One region of the Ornithinibacillus sp. 4-3 genome, then DNA from elsewhere that is predicted to be linked to it. Evidence: riboswitches for the same ligand, from Rfam matches in the RefSeq annotation. Region 1 holds a riboswitch; each other region holds the start of a gene.
What was found. A riboswitch is a leader RNA that binds a small molecule or an ion and turns the genes downstream of it on or off. The one in region 1 is predicted to bind thiamine pyrophosphate.
Positions count from the first base shown of each region.

Region 1 (5,966 bases):
TAACTCTAATTTAAAGAAAAGCTGTGATCTTGTAGCACCCATCATTTTCATATAATAAACAAGGTCTCGATTGGTTTGTTGAAATCCTCCTAGTGCTGAAATTGCTACTGGGAAGAAACAGGCAATGGTAATAATAATTAGCTTAGGCAACGGCCCAAAACCAAGCCAAATAACAAGTAGTGGTGCAATAACAATTACTGGCATGTTCTGCGATAAGATTAAGAAAGGGTAGAATGTTTCTTTTACCCGTGGCAAGGTATGTAATATCAAAGCGATAATTAAGCCAACAGAAACACCGATAGCGAATCCCGAAGTTGTAAGTTGTAGGGATGCATAGAAATGTGGCATAAACTCGGGAAGTACTTCTGTGAATTCTGTCCAAATATCAGAAGGAGCAGGTAGGAACCATTTTTCTATATCAAAAATGCGGGTTGCTAATTCCCAGAGAAGAATCACGACTATAATTGCAGTCACAGGCCGCCAGCTATTTTTTATTATTTGCAGGATCATTGTATAACACCACGCTATTTTATAATTTTATGAAATTCATTAAATAAAGGGATTGCTGAAAATGACCTCAACAATCCCTGATTCTGATTACTTTTCAGGTAAGAAATCATTTGTGAATGCTTTTTCAAAATCAATTAGTTCATCAACAATACCATTTTCATGCAGGAATTTAGCAGGCTTCTCCCATCTTTCTAGCTCTTGAATTCCCCATTGTTCGGCATCATCTTGGTAGCGATCTGCTAACCATTCTTGACTATGTTTAACTAGCTCAGGATCTAAATCGGGTTCAGCTTCTATTAAAATATTTGCTGCTGCTTCTGGATTATCTATTGCGAATTCATATCCCTTTGTAGCTCCATGGATAAATGCTCTCACAGTATCAGGATCTGATTCGATCATATCTTCGCTGGTTACTAAAACAGGTGTATAGAAATCAAGCCCATCTGCAACGTCGATATAATACATCATATTGATGTCCAGCCCACGTAACCCTGCTTCTATGCCTGTCCAGCCGTAGAATACTGTAGAGAAGTCCACATCTCTTTCAATAGCTGTAAACCAATCAGATTGTCCAATATTGATAAAATCAACCTTTTCTACATCTGCACCATTTTCTTCCATGATGAAACGCATCATAGCCTCTTGTAGCGGAACTCCAATGCCTCCAAACTTTTTCCCTTCAAAGTCTTTCGGTGTTTGAATGTTTTTATCTACTGGTGACGCATATCCAGCTGTGTTATGTTGAATCACTGCAGCAATAGAAACGAGCGGGAGACCTTCAGGGCGAGCCATAATAAGACGCTCTTGGTAGCTTACTCCAAAGTCTGCTGTCCCAGAAGCGACAAGTTGGTTAGAGCCAACCTCTCCAGGCAGTATGATTTCTACATCTAATCCTTCCTCTTCAAAGAATCCTTTTTCTTTAGCAACATAAATTCCAGTATGGTTTGTATTTGGTGTCCAATCAAGAACGAAAGTAACAGGTGTTAATTTTTTGCCATCTCCAGATTTTTTATTTGTGTCATTGTCTTCTTTCTCACTACTACAAGCAGAGATAACAATAGCTAACACGACGAACACACATAAATAAAATGCTTTCTTCAAAATTTTCCCCTCCGTAAGTTCATTGTTGTCATTTTAATATGTTAGTCCTCCTGAAATAAAAAAATGCACTAAGATTAGCTCTTAGCGCATGGGAAATTAAACATTCATTTATCGTATTACAATGAATTAACGTCTATGTTCCCTACGCTGGTACCAACCAGATCAGGTTCTAAGGGTTAGCATCTTATGGATGCAATCTCAGCTTTAAAGAAAGCTCCCCTACATAACATATAAAATTGTACATCATTCAAATAATGTGTAATGCATTACAGAGATAAGTATGCCATAAAAAATTAAAAGTTGCAAAGACATCAAAATCCATTTTCTAGAGTAACTGATTTTCTGTAATAAAAATAAAAAATGAAATAATCATTTTGTAGCTTATTTTGACAAATATAAGGCAGAAGAAAAGTGATTATTCCTCTTTGTTTTATTTTCTCATGTTCAATTCCTCATAAATTCGATATAATATAGCAAACTAAAAGTACGTGATAAAAATTAGCAATTTAGTTTAAATTTGAAATCCCTCTTAAAGAAAAAGAGCTGTTAAACGATAGCATTACAAGGAGGACATGATGATTCAATCATTTGATTTAATTGTTGCTCTACTTATAGCATGTGTTTCAACATTTATATTAACGATACCTGTACGAGCCCTCGCTATGAAATTTGAAGTGTTGGACCATCCAAACAGGAGAAAAATACATGAAAATCCAACTCCAAGACTTGGAGGCGTGGCTATTTTTATTGGATCTTATTTAGGGATTCTTTATCTGCAGCCACAGCATGAACATTTATGGGAAATCTTCTTTGGATCATTAATTATTGTTATTATTGGCGCTCTAGATGATCGATTTGAATTAAGGCCATATGTCAAACTAGGAGGACATATTGCAGCCGCCGCATTGGTAATTTCTTCCGGTTTAGTAATTGAGAAAATCACACTACCTTTTTTTGGAGTAGTAGAACTAGGTTTTATTAGTGTTCTTGTTACTTTCATTTGGATTATTGGAATTACGAATGCAATTAATTTGATTGACGGTTTAGATGGTTTAGCCACAGGAGTGACAACCATTGCTTTTACAAGCATGTTAATTATGGCGATGATTGATGTGCGTGTAGTGGCTGCTTACTTCTGTATTGTATTGATTGGTTCAAATTTAGGATTTCTATACCATAATTTTTATCCAGCAAAGATATATATGGGTGATTCAGGCTCAAACTTTTTAGGATATATGATTGCAGTAGTATCGATTCTTGGTTTATTTAAGAATATTGCGCTATTAAGCTTTATTATTCCAGTAATCTTATTAGCTGTACCAATTTTCGACACTTTTTTTGCGATTGTAAGGAGAATTAAAAATAAAGAAAGTATTATGGTAGCAGATAATTACCATGTGCATTATCAACTACTTCGGGCAGGTTATACGCATCGTGGAGCCGTAGTAATTATTTATGTGTTTAGCGCAGTTTTTGGTGTGTTAGCAGTTCTATTTGCTAAAGCCTCTATTACCTTTGCTTTATTGATTACTGCCCTTGTTCTTGTTGTTCTACATTTATTAGCAGAAATGGCAGGAATTGTTCTTGGAGGAAGAAGACCCGTGATAGATGCGTACAAACGACTATTTGTTCGGAAAAAAAATGTGGAAGATCGTTAATTAATAAAGTTGTATTTCGTTTGAAATTCAAACACCTGTAGATAGAAGTCTAAAATCTGCAGGTGTTTTTTTGTGAGATAAGAAAGTGTAAAACTTTTGCACAAATTTATTCTTATTCAGAGATAGAACTGTCTAGCTCCGAGCGTCAAAAACTAAGAAAACAATAAAGAAGACTTGACGATTGGCAAGCCGTCAGGCGCAGACAGAGTCATAGCCGCACTTTCATCAGCTAAATACGGTCACGTCACGAGCACCAACGCTGATACTAGGACATCCTGTCCGTCGTGCCTCGCAGGTGAAAGTCAACATCGGTTTTGTTTTATAAGGAAGCCCGACTAAAATCAGGCTAAAGTCTAACGTCGGATACCCCTAAAGAGGCATGTTTCCTTTATCTCAGTTGTGCCACTCCAATTTCTACTTTTTTCGACGGACAGGATGTGCTAGTACAGACACGCGTTTTTAGTCTGTAAGGGCGCTCTCGCTTTTCGCCTAGTAGGATTTATGTCATAAAATAGATTTTTTTGTTATGATATGTATAGGAAGAAGGTCTTATAAAAAAGGGGGAAGAAGTTGAAAAAACTAGTTTTCTTATTTGTTTTAATGGTTTTGGTAATTGCCGGATGCGGAAAGAGCGAAGGAGTTCCCGAGATTACAGAATTAATAGATGAACATTTAAATGTATCTCCATATATTCCAAAGATAGACCATGAGATCGGGACAGTGACGTTGGAATATATCGTTGGATTCGAGGATGGAGATCCGCAAAGTGTGAATGTGGAATACAAAGCTTCTTTAGATGAAAAGGTAGATAGTGAGCTTGTAGAGGTTTGGCAAGAAGAGAATCCAGCAACGGAAATTATTTATGGTGATTTATACATGGATCCAGCTGTAATTGTATTAACAATATTTCCAGAAGGAGCAGGATCAATAATTGACGCAGAAATAATTGAAATTGATGGACATGAGATAGAGTATTTAAAAACAGAAGAGGGTTTGGATATTGTTCACATGAATATTAATTTTGATGACGTAGGATATAGTATTCAATACGCTGTAGAATCAGATGATATTGATGAAGCGGCAAAGGACTTTGCTGAAGATATTATTAAAAATAATTAAAGCAGGAAATTAGACAAACAAGCATGGGACTGGGACAAAAGGAAAAACTAAGCTTGAAATCCGAACAATATTCAAATGAAGCGAAGTATATTTCCTACGCTGTCATTCGCACAATTTATGTTTGGAATTAGCTAAGTAATAAATTCCTATGTTCCAGCCTCTATGCTTGTTTTCATTATTCAGTAAATCACATTAATTAAAACACAATCGTATCTACATCAGATTGAACAGTTTTATCGCGAACTAATTGCCCGTCAATATAGACAGCCTCCACTTCATCCTGTAAATGGAAGGGATTACCATTCCAGATGACAAAATCCGCATCTTTTCCAGCTTCAATAGATCCAACACGATCTTCTACTCCTAGATGTTTAGCGGCATTGATGGTAATTGATTTTAAAGCTTCTTGTTCAGATAAACCTTCACGTATTGCGTGCACTAAACTGGTACGTAAGAAACGTACACCAATAACTGGATGATCTACTGTTAAAGAACAAGATACACCAGCGTCTGTTAACCGTTTAATTGTATGCCAGCCTTTACGTTTTGTCTCTACTTTATTACGAGATGACATAGTAGGTCCAACCGAAACAGGAACATCATGCTTAGCAATAAATTCAGCTATTTCATGTCCTTCTGTCCCATGCTCTAAGGACATATCAATATCGAACTCACGCTTAATGCGCAAAGCAGTTACGATATCATTAGCACGATGTGCATGAATTCGGAGTGGAATTTCTTTGTTTAATACTTTCACTAAGTTCTCTAATCCTAGATTTCGTTCTTTTTTATCACTGTTTAAATAATTTTGTGCTTCGATAAGCTTACTTCTTAATAATGCGGCAATACCCATACGTGTTTTAGGAGGCTTGCCTTTTGAACCGTGCGCATTTTTAGGATTTTCTCCTAGTGCAGCTTTCATCCCTGATGGAGAACGTAATAACATTTCATCGACGATATTACCAACGGTCTTCATCACAACCATTTCCCCACCGATAACATTTGCACTACCTGGCATGACTTGTACTGTTGTAATTCCTTCATTTCGGCAATCCTGAAATCCAACTTCTGTTGGGTCAATAGCATCAAGTGCACGAACCTCTGGGGTTGTAGCCGAGCTTGTTTCATTAGAATCTACACCGTTTGAACCGATACCTTCTTCTACAACACCAAGATGAGAGTGGACATCAATTAAGCCGGGGGTAATAATTTTCCCCCCAGCATCAATAACCTCATAATTGTCGGGAATATTTAAATCTCCATCAATCTGTTTAAATTTTCCGTCCTCTATTAGAATCGTTTGAGCATCTAAAGTGTTTCCATTTCCATCAAAAACAGTAGCATTTTTTATTGCAAGCATGCTTTTCCTCCTTTAATAAAAGTGTTTCTTAAACAACTATACTATTATTCTGACGATTTTGTCTACTTAACGATTTTCTTTTATCACAACTGAATTTTTATTGATTTGTAAAATAAAACCTAATTGTTGAATCAAAGTGTTTTAAAAATGTAAATGTTTCATAAAGTTTTTAAAAGGGTATTTTTAGAGCAGGAAAAGCCATGTTGAATAGGGAAATA
Region 1 is NZ_CP162599.1:3,483,785-3,489,750, reverse strand. Features, by position in the region: gene AB4Y30_RS16735 (ABC transporter permease) at 1-474, opposite strand, end outside; gene AB4Y30_RS16730 (ABC transporter substrate-binding protein) at 598-1,611, opposite strand; TPP riboswitch at 1,734-1,842, opposite strand; gene AB4Y30_RS16725 (glycosyltransferase family 4 protein) at 2,187-3,269, shown strand; gene AB4Y30_RS16720 (hypothetical protein) at 3,840-4,388, shown strand; gene AB4Y30_RS16715 (amidohydrolase) at 4,585-5,748, opposite strand.

Region 2 (5,966 bases), 1.7 Mb from region 1:
ATAACAGCCTTGTTGATCATAACGAACAATATCTAATGCTGCTTGATCTGCAAATTTTTCACTCTTTTGATGATCTAATGCTTCACGCAGTAATAAGCCAAAGCTTAATTTATGACCGAAAGAAATAAAGCGAGTAGGTGCTACTATTTGAGCTTGTAAGTTAATAATAGTTTGATTCGTTCCATAACCTACCACAACATCAGATGCTCTAAATAAAGCTTTTTCACGTGCTTGATCCCCTCCTTGCCATGAAACAATTGCCATTGCATTAGCTAGACGTGGTTCTACTTCTGCTAAAACTTGGCAGAATAAACCGATGAAAAAAGGTTCTGCACTAGCAACTTTCCCAACTACTCCACCTTTTACTAAAAGGCTTGCAATGAAACTCCAAAGTGGTAATCCTGGTACATTACCTGCCCATATATGTGTTGTTAATTGCGGAGAAATTGCTTTTGTAAATCCACCATGTGAAGTCGGTTCAAATTGATCTAATATGTGAGGCTGCTGAAAATTAACATTTAACCAGCGACGTAATTCATGCTCACGAAAGGTTTGCAAAGATTGTGTAAGCCCTAAACGCACCACTTCAGCGTTATATCCTGTAATAATCGGTAACAGCTTTTCAGCTTTTTGCCGAAGTGGATGTGTACGATCTAATAATAGATGGACAGTCTTATCAATTGCCTTCATCAAATCAGTTGTATGCAAACATTGAATTGGTGATGCTTTGATCATTTTCGTGAGCTGAGTTAACTGTTCAGAGCTAGGATATGGCATATGAATTTCTAATTCTTCTTCTCCTTGTTGAAAAGTAAGCACACGATTTGCTATATCCATTGTTCTTGCTTCTGGAGGTAGATATCCACCATATTCAATCATTTTCATGATTCTTTCTCCTCTAACCATTCTTTTGCAGACAAGGAACAGCCTTTAGGTTCTGCATTTGCTTGTCTACCAAGTAATTCAAATCCTGTATCCCTTTCGATCGCTAAATCACTTGTTTGGACTGCTGGAACAGAATGAATATTAGCTAAATCAATATGCACCAATATACCTACCTCCCCTTTAGGTACTTCTTCTCCTGTAATCGGATCGACGACTTTAAAACGAAGCCAATGTGGCGCCTGTTTAATACTTGGTTGATTTTTAGTAATTTTCGCATAATACTGTGTAGATAATTCTGTCATTCCATACATATTAATAAGATTTTCTATATTCACATGGAATATTTGCGCAAGCTTATTGTAAAACACATTTTCTTCTAAGGTACGAGAGAAACTTTTAAAACCACCTGTATCGAAAATTAGACTATCTGCATGTAGAGGAAGTGATTCTCCTTGCTCCTCTAATGCATCAAATAAATGAACAAAACTATAGCTAGCACCAAGTACAATTACTGGAATATTAGCATGCTCCTTTATCCACCTCATAAATGCTTCTAGTTGTAATCCATTTTTTGTGACAAAATGTCGTGAATCTTCTGTACCGAAATGTTTGCGGTGTAATTCTAAATAATGAGCAAGCGAAGAATTAGGCATTTCTTGTACATTAGGAAATAAAATTGCCATTGGACGGATTTCGTCACTAACAAATTCTCGAAAGCTTCTTAAGGCAGAAAGATCATATATTTCTAAATCCGCATGATAATGCTTTCCCTGCTTTCCACTTGTTGTTCCACTTGTCATAAATACACGTGCACATTCCTTCTCCGGAACAGTACTTAGAAATGTGTTTTTAAAAGCTTCTGTCGATACACTCGGAATATCCTTCCACGTTTGAACTTGTAGAATTCCGATTCCTTTTCTCCTACAATATTGTTGATAAGCATTATTCTTCCTATATAAATGCTTGAAAAGATCTATGGCAAGTTCATTAAAGTTTTGCTCACTTGCTGCTGGTTTCTCGATAAATGTTTGAATTGCCTGTTTCATTATGCATTCCTCCTAAAAATAAACACAATAAAAAGCACCCTAGCTATACGAAGCCTAGGGTGCATACAATTTTATGTAAAAATAAAATACTTTTCCTGTATGTTCCCTACGCTGGTATCAACCAGATCAGGTTCTAAGGGTCTGTATCTTACGGATATTATCTCAACCAGCAACACTGGTCCCCCCACATGTTTATTCAATTATTACCTCTAACTCTGCCATAGTTTTCATATTTTTTCAATATAGAATAGCCACATTATTTTTTCACAGCCAAGAAATAACATATTCCACCAATCATCCAAAATGGCTCCCAAAATACTAAACGCCAAAATGTTGCATGTGTATCTAAGTCAAATTCTAAAAGACCAAATGCGCTCATGGAAATGGTAATAAAATTTAATAAGCCATATAAAAACAAGAAAATTCCAGCTGCTTTTGTCACAAAATAAAATACTTTAATAATAATAGGATTACGCCAAGATATAAGTAATAATGATAACCAGATAGCTCCTAGCAATTTTACAAATCCAGTAAGCCATACAATCACAATGAAAGAAGGCTCCGGATCAAGCGACATTTCATATATGGCTCCTCCAAGAGATCTTACTCCTACCATACCACCCATCGCCCAGTAAAAACTCATTGCTGCAAAGATAATCGTCCAAAATATTCCGAGCGTAATAAAGGTTCGATTGCGTTTGAAATCAAAATTTTGTTTCATTCTACGCCCTCCCTTCTATACTACTCAATCAAACTCATTGTAAAAAATCAAGCTGTAACATAAGACCCGTTTTTTACGTCTTATCAAAAAGGAGGGTTTAAAAATGAGGTATATTTTATTTTTATTGATCTATTTATTTGTGTATGGCATATACAACACGGGTGACGAAAAAAGTGAATATACTTATGAGGAAGATGTTATTCAATCTGGAATTGAAGCTGAAGTACTAGCGTTTGAGTTGGAGGAAGCCAAAGAACAGGCAAATCTAATTGCTGAAATTACCATTATGGATAAAGTAAAAGAAACAGATAAGGAAATTGGTATGCCTTATACCGTTTTTCAGGCACAGATTAATCAGGTGTTCAAAGGAAGTGCAAATCCAGTAATTACTATCAAGCAAGATGGAACTAGTGAAGTGCTAGTTAATTCTGTCGAACCTTTTGCTAAGGGAGAAAAATATATTTTGTTTTTAAAAGAGACAATGAAAATAGATGCTGACTACTGGATCATTGGTGAACAAACAGGTGTTTTTTAAGTAGATAATGAAGAAATTTATCTCAAATTTCCTCTTTCCAATGTAGATGATTTGGGAATTTCATATGATCTTATTGAAGATGCTGAAGGTTGGGAGATACAAATTTTTGATAAAGTAAGATTTATTGAAATTATTGAGGATTAATTGCTATTTTAAGTCATACTTCCTTGTTTTGAGAAACTATTCTATATGAAATTCAATTATAGGATGTATTACCCCATTTGCGGTTGAAACAGTTTTCTCTACACGATATTTCCCCAATTCGTATTCATGTTGCTCCGGATATAATTCAATCGTAAATGGATGAGCTTCATTAGCAGGAAGATGAATTTCAACATCCTCCACATTTAGCGATAATGGTACTTCTTTCCATTCACTATCCATATAATGTTCAATTACATAATAATTGCTTGTGGTTAGATCAACTGAAGTATTGTTTTGCAGTTCGATTTCTAACTTTTCTAGGGTGGAGGATAAAACTGTTATGGAAAGATTTTCTGAATCAAATATTGGTTGTGGGATGGAAATTGATTTAGGAGCTTCTTTATTACAGGCTACTATAGTAAGAAATGTGCAAAATAACATGAGTAGAGAAATTTTCTTCATAAATCTACACCTCCATATTATCAAAAAAGATGGAATCAATGCTTGCTCTCATCTCTTTCCATCATTAATTCTACCTAGTATTCAGTATAGTTTTCAATACTTACTTTAAGTATAGCGTCTAAACCCCTATATAACAACGCTACAGAATAGGCATGCCTTTAAAATTGTATAAGAATCTTTCCATTTTTGACGCTGGAAGAAAATGAAATTCACTACAAATCATATTTGAAAAAACTACAACGTCTATTCCAACTTCATTATGAAAGAATTAAATCTACTTTTTAGAATTAAATTTTTCTATATCAGGGTTTTTGATAAAAATATAAAATTCAATATCCAATTCCCTTCCCCCTTTGTGAAAGAGCTATATATCTACTTGTTCCCTATTATAAAGCTTAGGATTCGTTTTACAAAAGAAGGGAAATATATACACTGGAAGGAGTGGTATATCATGAGCCTGAAAAGGTTGGGTTTTGTAATCTCAGGAATAACAATCTTACTTATCCTAAGTGCATGTCAAGGAGGGAATGATCCTTCACCAGATGAAATTGATGTCTCCCAACCAGAATATGAATTGGATGAGGAACAGCAAACAGAAGCCGGTGAATCTAATAATGATGGAGCAGCTTCTGGAGAAGGAGAAGAAGATACAGATAGCGAGGGCACTTCCAATAATAATATAAAACAAAAAGATTACTCCAGTGAGCAGGAAGCCATCGATGCCATTGACAACTATGAAGTAGTGGAACAAACAAACATTGAACTTGGGTATGGTATCAAGGCTCTCTCAGAAGGGGCTACCGGTCACCAATATATTTCTTGGAATGAAGGGAAATGGATGATTCGAGTAAATGCACCAACTGATCCTGAATATGCAACCGGAAATTATGAGAATGGAGAAGAGCTTGCCAGAACTGTAGTCGATTATTTAGAAACAAATTATCTCCCTGCTCCTGATCAGCGTGGAGTAATTGATATTAATGACTTTGGAGATCATCCTGAAACAGTTATCCGTTGGCAGCAAGGTAATAGTGTTTATGAAATTGATGAGAGTACCGACAATCCAATAAATGCATTACAAATAGCTGTGGATAGTGCGTCATAGTCATAAATGACTTACCTTTATGTATCACTATTAAAATAAAAGTGGATAAAGCATTGATATGCGCCCCAGAAGTTAGACCAAATAAATCTAACTTCTGGGGCGCATATCATTCAACTGGAGAAATAGTTCACCATTGAATGTTTCCTTGGCATATCTTTCTTCACTTATTGCTCTAAAGATATTTGCTTCGGTTGAGATCGATTTGATTTCCCTTACATTCCTCCTCCCTCCTAAATTTAATAATTATTTAAGAATTTCATAAGAAGCAATTTATATTTCCTTTGTAAGTTATCTTTAGCAATCAAAACAAAGGAGGAAATGAAATTGCAATCAACACAGCTTCGAGTTTCTATTGGAAGAATAACTTTTTTCATTTTAGTAAGCATTTTTACTTTATCAGTAACACTTCAATTCTTGTTTGCAGGAATGGCGATATTTCTTCATGCTGCAAATTGGATGAAGCATACGATGTTTGTACATTTATTTGGATTTACTTTACCTGTTCTTCTACTAATTTTCGCGTTTATTAGTAATTTACCACGCTGGGCATATTGGCAGATATTCGGTTTATTTACAGGTATTTTTCTAATGTACTTCACTGCAAATATAAGAGGAATACTACCATGGATTGGAGTATTACATCCTATTATTGGTCTTTTACTATTTCTCCTATCCATTTTCATGCTAACCCAATCATGGAAATTTATTTTCAAACAAAGAAATGAGGTTTTAAAATGAGATTAATGTTAGCTATATTGGTCGGAATTATTGGTGGTTTTATCCTTGGAATTGCATTATCTAGTTTTATTGGTGTTATTGGCTGGACTTTTTTTGGTAAAGCTCTTGGTATTAAGTTTTTACCCTTTTACACTTCCGGCTTATGTGCGATCATTGTTCCTATCATAGATCAGAAAAATAGATAACTGTTTTACAGGTTTAGTCGAATTGTAATATCATAAGTTAAAGGAGAAATGGGAGGTGACAATCATTGTCTATTAAAAAGCGCTTAATTTTATCAAATATAGGAATGATTTTGATCCCGATTATTTCCTTTTTCTTATTAGAAAT
Region 2 is NZ_CP162599.1:1,763,740-1,769,705, reverse strand. Features, by position in the region: gene AB4Y30_RS08535 (acyl-CoA reductase) at 1-885, opposite strand, end outside; gene AB4Y30_RS08530 (long-chain fatty acid--CoA ligase) at 882-1,931, opposite strand; TPP riboswitch at 2,018-2,127, opposite strand; gene AB4Y30_RS08525 (DUF3995 domain-containing protein) at 2,188-2,652, opposite strand; gene AB4Y30_RS08520 (hypothetical protein) at 2,756-3,187, shown strand; gene AB4Y30_RS08515 (immunoglobulin-like domain-containing protein) at 3,368-3,793, opposite strand; gene AB4Y30_RS08510 (hypothetical protein) at 4,245-4,898, shown strand; gene AB4Y30_RS08505 (DUF6220 domain-containing protein) at 5,223-5,636, shown strand; gene AB4Y30_RS08500 (DUF5957 family protein) at 5,633-5,821, shown strand; gene AB4Y30_RS08495 (sensor histidine kinase) at 5,887-5,966, shown strand, end outside.
Region 2: it holds a riboswitch for thiamine pyrophosphate, as region 1 does, so the genes downstream of both, AB4Y30_RS08530 (long-chain fatty acid--CoA ligase) here and AB4Y30_RS16730 (ABC transporter substrate-binding protein) in region 1, are expected to answer to the same signal.

Region 3 (5,966 bases), 450 kb from region 1:
TTTAATTCGCTTCCGCCTTCTAGCAAAATACTATCAATCTTTCGTTCACCAAGCTTCTTCATAAGCAAAGTCAAATCAACTCTCGCATTTTTGGAAGGTATCACAATAACTTCGGCACATTTTTTCTCAAGCATCTTTATTTTTTTCATATCTGCTTTTTCAGTAACTGCTATAATAGTTCTCGCATTAGATGCAAGGTTTAATACCTTCGCTTCAAGAGGAATTCTCGCACTACTATCTACAATTATTCTTATTGGATCACAGCCTTTTCTATCTTTTAATCTCGTTGTTAAAGACGGATTATCAGCAAGCACTGTACCTACTCCAATCATAATTCCAGCCACTTTATGTCTAAGCTCATGTACATATTTCCTGGACAGTTCCCCAGTTATCCACTTGGATGAGTTTGTGCGAGTGGCAATTTTACCATCAAGAGTCATTGCAGTTTTCATTATGACAAAGGGCAATTTTGTAGTTATATATTTCAGAAATATTTCGTTTATTTTTTTGTTATCCTCCTCTAGAACACCTGAAACTACTTCTATTCCTGCCTCCTCAAGGATTTTTATTCCCCGTCCGGTTACAAGAGGATTAGGATCTTTTAACCCGATAACTACCTTCTTTATTCTTTTTTCAACTATTGCCTCTACACAAGGTGGTGTTTTACCGTAATGTGAGCAAGGTTCTAAAGTAACATACATAGTTGCATCTTTAACATCCTCAGTTGCATTTAGAAAGGCGTTAATCTCTGCATGATGACTACCATAAGCTTTGTGATAACCTTCACCAATGATTCTGCCTTTTTTAACTATTAATGCACCTACCAGTGGATTAGGATTTACATATCCTAATCCACCTTTAGCCAATTCAAGAGCTCTTCTCATATACTTAATATCCAAACTATCACTCCAATCTTCTGGTGCAATCAAGTAGAGGAGAAAGTTAGCTGAAACACCTTCGCGAACAGATATAATCTTCCGCTTTTCTAATGTCTTTAAAACTTAATGAGCAATAATAAGTTCCTGGCTCTATTTTCTTTTCTAAATGAATCTAATTTCCTTGTAAAAATGATTGTCCTTACAGTGCGATTTTGAACTACATTTGCAAACGTTGGAATTTGAAATTCCATTTCTAACACAATTCGAATGGGATTTATTCCACCTCGGGGTCTTCTGGTGGTTAAAAGAGGGTCGTCATGTAAGATATTCCTACCAGCATTCTAACAAGCTCATGACAGTGCTGATGTAGAACTTGACGTGAATCAGGAGAGCTAATCCATTTATTATCTCCCGATTTCGCTGCTATTTAAATGCCTATGACCGCTTTAATTGTTACGATTGGAGTGTTTGTTTGAATAAAATGGGAAAACTCTCCATTGAGTTGTATAGCATAATCCGATTTCCACCCTAATACCTGGCTTGTAAGCTTTTCAACACTCCCTTCTGAAGCTAGTGGATTTAGAATTGCTACAATGACCTTTTGAATACCAATTTAGTCAGCACATAGAGGTATTTCCCTTCATGGCTACACAGATTAAGTGTAATACAACTTCTACTAAAGAGTTATCAGCTTCATCGATAGCGCGAACTTCTATGGGGGAATGTCAATTTCACCAATCCCCACGAACTGACCGTTCTCGATTAATCCAGTACCTAAACTCGGGTTAGGAATTGGCTTAAAGTAAAACGCGCTAGTGAAAGCAGATTCATATATTCATGTTCATTCATTTCAAAAAACCTTTCCTAATAATCCTCTCCATACAAACAAATCTCCCTTACCTATTTCGGCAAGGGAGAAAAAAGAGCATAACAAATAAACATCAAAAACAGCATTAGTTTGAAGAATTTGTTTTTCCTTCTCCCATCCAGACTTTTACTGTCGGTTTTGGAATTTCACCAAATCCACCGTTTTCATATTATCTATGAATCCGGGTCACGGACTAAGAGGCATGCCTCATCACCGCCGGTTAGGAATTACACCTGACCCCGAAGGAAATCCTATTGAATTGAAAAAATTGTAACACAACTAAATCGCTTATACAAGAATTACACTTTATTGAAAATTAAAATGAGTTTTAGAAACAGAGAGCTTCTTGCTCATCTAAAGGAATGACCCCCTAGCATAGTGAAGTGACCCCCAAATAGACGATGGTATATCAACCTTCGCCCAGCCAATCGGAAATGCTTCAAGGATTTCCTTCTCGGATTGGAGTTCATTAAAAGTTAAGGTATTCATTGATATACTCCTTTTTTAATTATTACAACATATTAACTTATTTGTATTCCCAATATTCAACATACCAAATTTCCCTTTTTAATTTACGAAATATTTTATTGTTCTATCTTCATTTTATTTACCTTCTTTAATTCTCAAATACTACTATTTCATAAGACTAGTTTACATTAATTTTACTAGTTGTGTAGATTTATTAATCAAAAAATTCAAATTTCCCCTATCTATATTATTCTATAATTAAAGTTTACCTAATAATAACTATTCTCTATTTTCTTGAACTATGATAATTTTCTCAGTATAATGTAAATACAAATTAAATATCACCACTAGGGGTGCTTCATAGAAGCTGAGAGAAGAAAGTTTATTCTTTAACCCTTTGAACCTGATTTGGCCAGTACCAACGTAGGGAAGTGAATGAAGCTTTTTTAATTATGGGTAACAAGCAGAATTCACTTATTTTAGTGATTCTGCTTTTTTTATTATAAGAAAATATGAGAGAGGAACTTCAAAATGGAAGAAAAAATATCAATTGGATTAGAATGGTTTTTAAACCCTGACCATATTCCTTTAATTATTGGAATGGAAAAGGGGTGGTTTAAGAAAGAAAATATTAGCATTAATATGGTGGAGCCAGAGGAACATTTTGATGCAATAAATGAGATTAAAAAGGGAAACATGGATATCGCTATCACTGAGCCTCTCCATCTTGTTGAAGACCGTGCAAACGATGAATCTGTAATTGGATTTTCCCGGTTCTTACATACAAATGGTGGAGTAATGTATGTTAAAGAGAAAGGAATTACCCGTCCCAAAGATTTAATTGGCAAGAGAATTCAATATCCAGGTGCTCCAGGATTAGGTGGTCTTGCAATTGTTAAAACAATGGTCGAATCTGATGGTGGTGTATGTAAACTAGAGGATTTTATCCCTGTTAACAATGGTTTTTATCATAGTGACGCTTTACTAGAGGACAAAGCTGATGCTGCCACACTTACCTTTCAAAACTTTGAAATCATAGAAGCGAAACACAAAGGGCTGGATGTTGAGTACTTTGCACTAAAGGATTGGGGTATCCCTGACTTTTGCCAGTTGATTTTTATTACTTCCCCAAAAATACTTCGCAACCGCAAGTCGGCTATTGCGCGATTTTTAAAAGTTATTCGCCAGGCCATTGACTTTATTTATGAAAAGCCTGCAGAAGCAAAAGATATTTATAATGCGTTCACCAATATGGATAAAGCTGACCCGCTTTCCAATAAAATTACAGACGCCACACTACCTTGCTTCACATATGACTTTTCAATGGCATACGAATATTACGATGATTTACAAATTTGGCTAAAAAAATCTGGAAAAATCAACAAAATAATAGATCCTAAAAAATATTGGACAAATGAACTTTCTCAGTAGAATGAATATACATCCATTTTGAAAAATTAATCAAAATGGATGTGTTTCTAGTAAAGCCCTCTGAAAACCTGTATTACTCTCTACTTAAAAGTCGTAATTTTTATAGATTATTCATCCTATTCAATCATGGCAACTATCCCTTTTATATTCATTATCCTTTCTATTTCTTCTGCATTTCGCGGATAAATTACACACCATTCTTCATGACTGCTTGTTGCCAGCCAAACTTCATCATTTTTAAAAAAGTATAAATCCTCTGCATGCTTAGGCATTTCCCATTATTTATCACTTTAGAAAAATACATATAATCATTTGATATTATCTTAAACCTCGTATATTGTTATTGACTAGTATTTTTACTAGTTTTAAAATCGTTGTACCTTTTTATAGGTATAATGTATTTAATCAGATAGAGGTTGTCGTGTGTAACCTTGAAGCTTTGTCTTCGTTGGATAGACTGACACCTCTGTCTTTATAGAATCATTCGTATGAGCTGGATGGCACATTAGTTGTCGCATATCGGACGAGGTTGGATATCTATAAAGAATAGAGGATTTTCCTCCATCTGAAATACTTAATTTAGGTGGTGCTTTTTATGTTTTATGTTGGGATTGATATTGGTAAACGTCATCATGAAGTTGGGGTGATTGACGATAAAGGACAACCTGTTGAGAATACCTTACGGTTTGCCAACACAAAGGCTGGTAGTCATAAACTTCTTGAATATTTTAAAATGTACCCTATAAGATAGACACTTTAAAAAGTCTCTCTTATGGGGTACTTTTATTTATAATGAAAGAAATTGCGAATGGGGCGGATGAAAATGTCGAAAATATTATTTACAGATCAAGAACAGTACTTATTGATGAAACATCCTTATGTAAAAGCGGTTAGTAAAAAGGCAATTACATACACGGATGAATTTAAAGCAATAGCTGTTAAAGAATATGGAGAAGGAAAATTTCCTCGTCAAATATTTGAAGATGCAGGATTTGATATTGAAATCGTTGGGATTGAACGCGCTAAATCGGCTTTAAAAAGATGGCGTACTGCCTATCAAGAAAAGGGTTTGGAAGGGCTTGAGGATTCACGTAACTCTTCTTCAAGACGTCTTCTTGCGCGTGAATTAAGTATAGAAGAAAAGTATGCTCGATTAGAAGCACAAAACGCATTATTACGCGCAGAAAATGAATTACTAAAAAAGATCGATCTAGCAGAAAGACTAACTATATAAAGTCAAGTGGAAAAGTAAAGTGATTTTTAGAAAAATGTATGGAAAAAACTCATGTCAAATAAGCATCAGATAAGCTGCCTTTTTTTCGCTTACTGACGAATTTCATAAGGTTCATTTTTAGTTAATATCGCATGAATGATGTAACAGAGTTTTCGAGACACGGCACCTATTGATGTGAGATGATGCTTTCCTTCAGACCGTTTTTTCTCATAAAAAGCTTTCAAAACAGGATCACTTCTTGAAGCGACAATGGCAGCTTGAAACAGTGCTTTTCTAAGATAAGGAGAGCCACGCTTGCTCATGACATTATGGGTTGAGTCAAATTGGCCGGATTGTGATACAGATGCATCAATACCAGCATAAGCGACTAATTTTTTAGGATTAGAAAATTTGTGAATATCACCAATTTCTCCTAATATCGTTGCACCAATTACTGGACCGATACCTGGAATCGTTTCAATAACTGAGTCAATAGATGTCATCAATTGGTTTATTTCTTCTTCTGTTTGTTTTATTTGCGTTTCTAGAAAATTGAGCTGTTCAATCATGGAGCGGAATTGGAAAGTAAATGCATCCTGTGCAAACCGAATTCCAAAGGAGTTTGAAGCTGCTTTCTTTAGCGCTTCGGCTTTAATTAACCCCACACGATTACGGCTTGCTAAACCGAGTGTTTCAGCAAGCATATCGGCTGTAATTTCATTAAATGCATCCGGTGTGGAATATTCAAGTAGAGCAGCTCTTGAAGCTTTCCCAAACACACCAACTTTAGAAAAAACGGTATCGTATTCGGGGAAGATTTGATCTAAAACAGCAATGATTTTACGTTTAAAATCACCAGCAGTTCCAACGAGGTAAGAACGATAACGCGTCAATTGACGTAAGGAGAACATATCCTCATTCGCTAAGGTAGTGTCTTCAAATGAACCGTAACGAATAAGATCGGCTATTAATACCGAATCAATGATGTCAGTTTTTCGCTTTCGAATTTCAGTCCCTTTCCTCCAACCATCAGTTTGGATGGGGTTAATGACATGGACGAAATAATTGGCTTCTTCTAGGAAGGAAAAAAGAGCGAGCCAATAATGAC
Region 3 is NZ_CP162599.1:3,033,848-3,039,813, forward strand. Features, by position in the region: gene ribD (bifunctional diaminohydroxyphosphoribosylaminopyrimidine deaminase/5-amino-6-(5-phosphoribosylamino)uracil reductase RibD) at 1-899, opposite strand, end outside; FMN riboswitch at 1,849-1,997, opposite strand; TPP riboswitch at 2,554-2,661, shown strand; gene AB4Y30_RS14790 (ABC transporter substrate-binding protein) at 2,746-3,645, shown strand; gene AB4Y30_RS14795 (hypothetical protein) at 3,762-3,917, opposite strand; gene AB4Y30_RS14800 (transposase) at 4,241-4,396, shown strand; gene AB4Y30_RS14805 (HTH domain-containing protein) at 4,469-4,879, shown strand; gene AB4Y30_RS14810 (IS110 family transposase) at 4,969-5,966, opposite strand, start outside.
Region 3: it holds a riboswitch for thiamine pyrophosphate, as region 1 does, so the genes downstream of both, AB4Y30_RS14790 (ABC transporter substrate-binding protein) here and AB4Y30_RS16730 (ABC transporter substrate-binding protein) in region 1, are expected to answer to the same signal.

Region 4 (5,966 bases), 700 kb from region 1:
TAAGAATGGGTAAAAGAAAGATTGTTGCTGAAACAGGTGCAGGACAGCATGGTGTTGCCACAGCAACTGTTTGTGCACTTCTTGGATTAGAATGTGTTGTCTTTATGGGAGCAGTCGATATCGAAAGACAAAAATTAAATGTATTTCGCATGGAATTACTAGGTGCGAAAGTAGAAAGTGTTGAATCTGGAAGCGGAACATTGAAGGATGCCGTAAATGATGCATTACGCTACTGGGTTAGCCATGTCGAGGATACACATTATATTTTAGGCTCTGTTGTAGGTCCACATCCATTTCCCAAAATTGTACGTGACTTCCAAGCAGTTATCGGTCAAGAAACAAAGCAACAAATTTTAGATAAAACAAATTCTCTACCTGACGCAGTTGTTGCAGCTGTTGGTGGTGGGAGTAATGCAATGGGAATGTTCTATCCATTTATTGATGATGAATCTGTAAAAATGTACGGAGTAGAAGCTGGTGGATTAGGTATAGATTCTAATAAACATTCAGCTACATTATCAGCTGGCTCTGTTGGAATTTTACATGGAACCATGACCCATTTGCTTCAAGATAGGGATGGCCAAATTGAAGAAGCATTTTCTATCTCTGCGGGTCTCGATTATCCTGGAGTTGGTCCAGAGCATAGTCATTTACATGAGCTTGGTCGTGTCACATATGATTCTATTACAGATGAAGAAGCATTAGAGGCATTCCAATTCCTATCCAAAACAGAGGGTATCATTCCAGCATTAGAAAGTGCCCATGCAGTTGCTTATGCGGTGAAATTGGCAAAAGAGATGGACCCAAGTCAGAAAATCGTTATTTGTCTATCTGGACGCGGAGATAAAGATGTTGCACAAGTCAAAGATATATTGGGAGGAATCAAACATGGGTAAAATGCATATTGATCAAACCTTTCAAGAAAAATTAGCTGCAAACTCAAAATTATTTATTCCATATATTATGGCTGGAGATAGTGGGCTAGATCAGCTGAATGAACAAATCGCTTTTCTAGAAGAATGTGGTGTATCAGCGATTGAGCTTGGTATTCCCTTTTCTGATCCAGTTGCAGATGGTCCAACAATTCAAGCTGCTGGACAACGCGCATTAAAAGCTGGAACAACTTTATCAGGTGTTTTAAAAGAACTAGAAAAATCTAAAGAAACACGCCATGTACCAATTATACTAATGACTTATATTAACCCTATTTTCCGCTATGGCTCTGCTAAGTTTGCTGAGAATTGTGCAGCTGCTGGAGTAGATGGTGTTATTATTCCTGACGTGCCAATGGAAGAAGAATTACTTCTTTCAGAAAGCTTAAAGGAAAACGATATTGCCTTTATTCGATTAGCTGCTCTAACCAGTACAAAAGAAAGAATTCAGGCAATAGCAGAACGTTCTGAAGGCTTCCTATATGCAGTCTCTGTCACAGGAACAACAGGAGCTAGAACAACCCATAAGGATGGAGTAGGAGATTATCTAGCATCATTAAAACAAGCTAGCTCCGTTCCTGTACTTGCCGGATTTGGTGTCTCCTCTATTGAGCAAGCACATGCATTAAGCAAGCATTGTGACGGTGTTATTGTAGGAAGTACCATCGTAAGTCTTCTTCATGAAGGAAAAAGAGAAGAAATAACAGAGCTCATTCAAGGATCTATTGCTAAATAGGATAACTTTACTTTTTTAAAATATTTCGTTAGGATTATATGTAGTTATAAATGAATATTTCCACACTAGGGGAGCTTCTAGCTGAGAAGAAAACTTTCTGACCCTTATAACCCGAACTAGGTAATACTAGCGTGGGGAAGTGTAGTCAAAATGATACGTATCATTGCATACATTAAGACTGCCCTTTTCCAAGGCGCAGTCTTTTATTTTCTTTCAGCAGAATACTTCTTCCTCTATAGCTAGTGGACAAGTAAATCTCTGGCAAATATCACAGATGTTAATAGAAAAATCTAGAGATCATTATGCCAAAACATCATTATTTATTAATTTTAAAGGAGGATTTTTAACATGGAATTAACTTGTGGTACAAGTAAAATTGCAGGTGCTAGTTTTTCAATTTATCCAATGAGTGATGACTTTGTGGATATTATTTTAAATGCATTAAAAGAGGTCGATACTTCCAAAGTATGGGTAGAGACAGATGATGTTACAACAACTGTTCGCGGGAAGCTTGTACATGTATTTGATGTGACAGCTGCTATGTTCCTACATGCTGCTAAAACAGGAAAGCATGTAGGTTTACAGGTAACTTATTCACTTGGTTGCCCTGGTGACTCTACTGGTGATGTATTTATGGCTGAAGATGATGTTCGTCTCAATCAACCTAACTTTGCAGATTTAAAACAATATGTAGCTGCAAAATTTTCGCTTTACCCTTTAGGTGGTGGGCAATATATGGATATTATTTATAGCCAAATTGAGGCAATGAGAGCATATGTTGAGGTGTCAAAAGCACATTATTCTACCCGTTTACATGGGGAAGCTGTTGATGTATTTAAAGGACTCGAATCTGTATTCCAAGCAACTGTTGATGGCGGTTCAAGCCATACTGTGATGACTGTTTCTATCTCTGCAAATAGCCCATCGCATGTAGAATAAAAAGAGTTAGAGTTGGCTTATCAATGTAGTAAGCCAACTCTAACTCTTTTATGGTAGTTCTATAACATCTTGATTTTTTATCCTATTTTCTAGATTTCATCCATTCATTTTGTACGATTATTCGGCTATTCCACATTCATTTTTGTAAATAAAACTGCCCAAACTTTGCTATGTCTGTAGAAAATTGAATGCCTCCCCAGTGTGATTTCCATCTGAATTGGTATCCTATAATCCTTAATCTTTAAACCTCTAATAAACGTAGTTCTAAGCCCCTTCTGCAATCACTTTATCGTTTCTGACGAGCATGAAACTAATGTAATTCAAGTTTTCCTCTTCCACAGCATCTAAAAAAGATAATATCGCTTTAGACGAAATTCCTTCATCTTCAGAAGTACTTCGATATAGTTGATTTTCATTGTTCAATTCATTATTCTTCCATCTTACGTACATTCCAAAGAATCAACGAGTCCATCCACTCTAATCCCTCTATCGTATCTCTATATGCATAAAGCGCATTACCATCTCCAACTTTTATGATTGGTCGATAATCTATAAACCATCTTTGTAAATCATCATACAATTTTTGCGCGCCTTCTAGATTAGGCTGGCTCCATATCTCATCTAACAAGGCATCGAGCTCTGGGCTATCTGTCCACCCCGAAAAGCTACTGTTCATGAACAGTAATGAAGTTGGTTCAGGTCTTGGAGTATCAGACTTAGTATAGAGATCATATGCATTCTCATCTTCACGTAATTCGGAAACGGTAGCAGAATCATATACTGCTAATTTTGCATTCATTCCTAGTTTTTCGAGCTGTTCTTGAAGGACAACAGCTGAATTATAGATATAGTCATGATCTCTTCCCGTCAAAATAGTGATTTCTTCACCATTATATCCCGCTTCCTCCAGAAGCTCCTTAGCATAATCTATATCATTTTGGTTGTACCTATCTTTTCCATAATCACTGTACCACTGTTCCTCTTGATGAGACATCATCAAATTATGACTGAGGTTATAATACTCTGGATCTGTAAAAGAGGCCATCAAAATATCCTCATTATTTAATCCAATTGCTATAGCTTCCCTGGCGATTGGATTTGCAAATAATCCTTTCTTTTTGTTAAAGTAAATACTTAATCTGTTGTCAGATGCCGAATCTATCTTGATATTTTCATTATTTTTTAACTGATCCAAACCATCTATAGGAAGACTTGAAGCAATATCATACTCACCAGACATTAAGCCAGACATCGTCGTATGAGAATCAGGAGTATAATGTAAGTACAAATCATTTACAAGTGCCTCTTTTTTACCATATAACCCATCTGCCGGTTCGTTAATCGGTTGATAATCTTCAAATCGTGTTAGGTGAATATACTGATCTTGTTTCCATTCTTCAAATTTGAACGGACCAGTTCCAATATACTCATTAATACTTTCCTCACCCGCACTTTCCACAATTTCTTTCGGCATAATTGAAGGCAAGTTAGCACCATTAAATGCTAAGACAGCGAGAGTAATTGAAACTGGTTCAACAAGTTCCAAACTAGCTGTATAATCATCAACCTTTATAAATTCAGCTCCCTCAAAGGTTTCTTTCCCGGTGCCAGATAGTTTTAGCCATCTATTCATGGAAGCCACAACATCATCTGCATCCATCTCCTCACCAGTATGGAATAAAACTCCTTTTCGTAAATTAAAGGTAATTGTTTTTCCATCCTCACTCTCTTCCCATGATTCAGCTAACATTGGCTTGACATTATAATCTAAATCAAATGTGACTAGCGTTTCAAATATATTTCTCGTTACTTCAATAGTGGATCGTGCAGTAGTAAGATGGTTATCTAATGATGGAGGTTGTGAAGGAAAGGCCACATTTAGTTCTCCTTTTATTTCTTTTGGGTCTTCTTTCTCATTATTGCTTGAAGTCGAATTTGAACATGCAATCAATGCCATTGATAACAATAAAATAAATAGTAATTTAAACACACTTAAATACTTAATCTTTTATACCCCCTCATATCTACACTTGTAATTCTTATGCCTCTAAAATAAGCTTTCTAGATAAGTTAAATAGCACAAAAAACATTCACCTCCCTCAACAGTTTTTCAGGAAATTTAGTTAATGAAAATCATCCTTTATGCAGCTTATTTAGCATTTTACTTAGTTTATTAATACGCAAAATTTTTCCTAATTTTGGGTGCCAGATATTATATAAACTATATTGAATAGAAAACATTAAATAATGATTTATCTAACATTCTGGACTAGTGTTATTTTTACTCTATTACGATGGTTCATCATCCGCTAAATCATTCATTACATTACAACTTGCCTCAATTCCTTTGAAGAATAAATCGACATTCATATTTTCATTTGGTGCATGATTGTCTTCATCTGCGTTAGCATAAGGTACACTTATCGATGGTTTGTTAAGCACATCTGTAAAGATGTTGTTTGGGCCTGAAGAACCTGCTGCTAGGAAAATCAAAGCTTTTTGTTCATATGTTTTTTCAATCGATTTAATAACAGCTTGTACAACAGGTAAATCAGTGGGAATACGCGATGGAGGAAATGAGCCTTCTCCACTTACTTTTATATCAGGTGCTATTTTTTGAATATGATTTTTGATTTTATTGAAAATATCTCTAGGATCTTGATCCGCTACTAGCCTAACATCAAGTCTTACTGTTGCAGTGCTTGGAATAATGGTTTTATGACCTTCACCCATATATCCGCTTGCTATACCATTAATATTAAATGTTGGGACAACTGATTTATTTTTAAAATAGGTTTCACCATCCATGTCTAAATGTTTTAAACCATAAGTTTTTGCTTTTTCATCTGCATCAAAATAATTGGAACGAATAATTTCTAAATCTCTTTCGCTTAATGCTCGAACATCATCATAAAATCCTTCAACTTGAACAGTACCATCTGGTGTACGCAACGCGCTTAATAAATCAATTAATTTCCAAGCAGGGTTTGGTACTATATTTCCTTTATTTCCAGAATGATGGTCACGGTCCGCACCTGTAGCTGTTAACTCTAAAGATACCATCCCCCGTCCGCCCAAATTAATGATTGGTGCACCACTACTATCAAGTGGACCATCTGAACGATAAATTAAATCTGCTTGTAACATTTCTTTATGCTTTACCATAAAAGGTTTTAAATTAGGGCTCCCATTCTCTTCTTCACCGTCAAAAATGAATTTTAAATTAATTGGGATAGATCCTTGAAGGTCTAATAAGGTTTTCACAGCCAAAATATGGGCTAATAATTGTCCCTTATTATCGCCAACACCGCGTGCGTAAATTTTATTATTACGAATAATGGGCTTAAATGGCGGTGAAA
Region 4 is NZ_CP162599.1:492,015-497,980, reverse strand. Features, by position in the region: gene trpB (tryptophan synthase subunit beta) at 1-896, shown strand, start outside; gene trpA (tryptophan synthase subunit alpha) at 889-1,668, shown strand; TPP riboswitch at 1,726-1,823, shown strand; gene AB4Y30_RS02485 (YkoF family thiamine/hydroxymethylpyrimidine-binding protein) at 2,017-2,607, shown strand; gene AB4Y30_RS02480 (hypothetical protein) at 2,872-3,030, opposite strand; gene AB4Y30_RS02475 (ABC transporter substrate-binding protein) at 3,035-4,483, opposite strand; gene AB4Y30_RS02470 (M20/M25/M40 family metallo-hydrolase) at 4,897-5,966, opposite strand, start outside.
Region 4: it holds a riboswitch for thiamine pyrophosphate, as region 1 does, so the genes downstream of both, AB4Y30_RS02485 (YkoF family thiamine/hydroxymethylpyrimidine-binding protein) here and AB4Y30_RS16730 (ABC transporter substrate-binding protein) in region 1, are expected to answer to the same signal.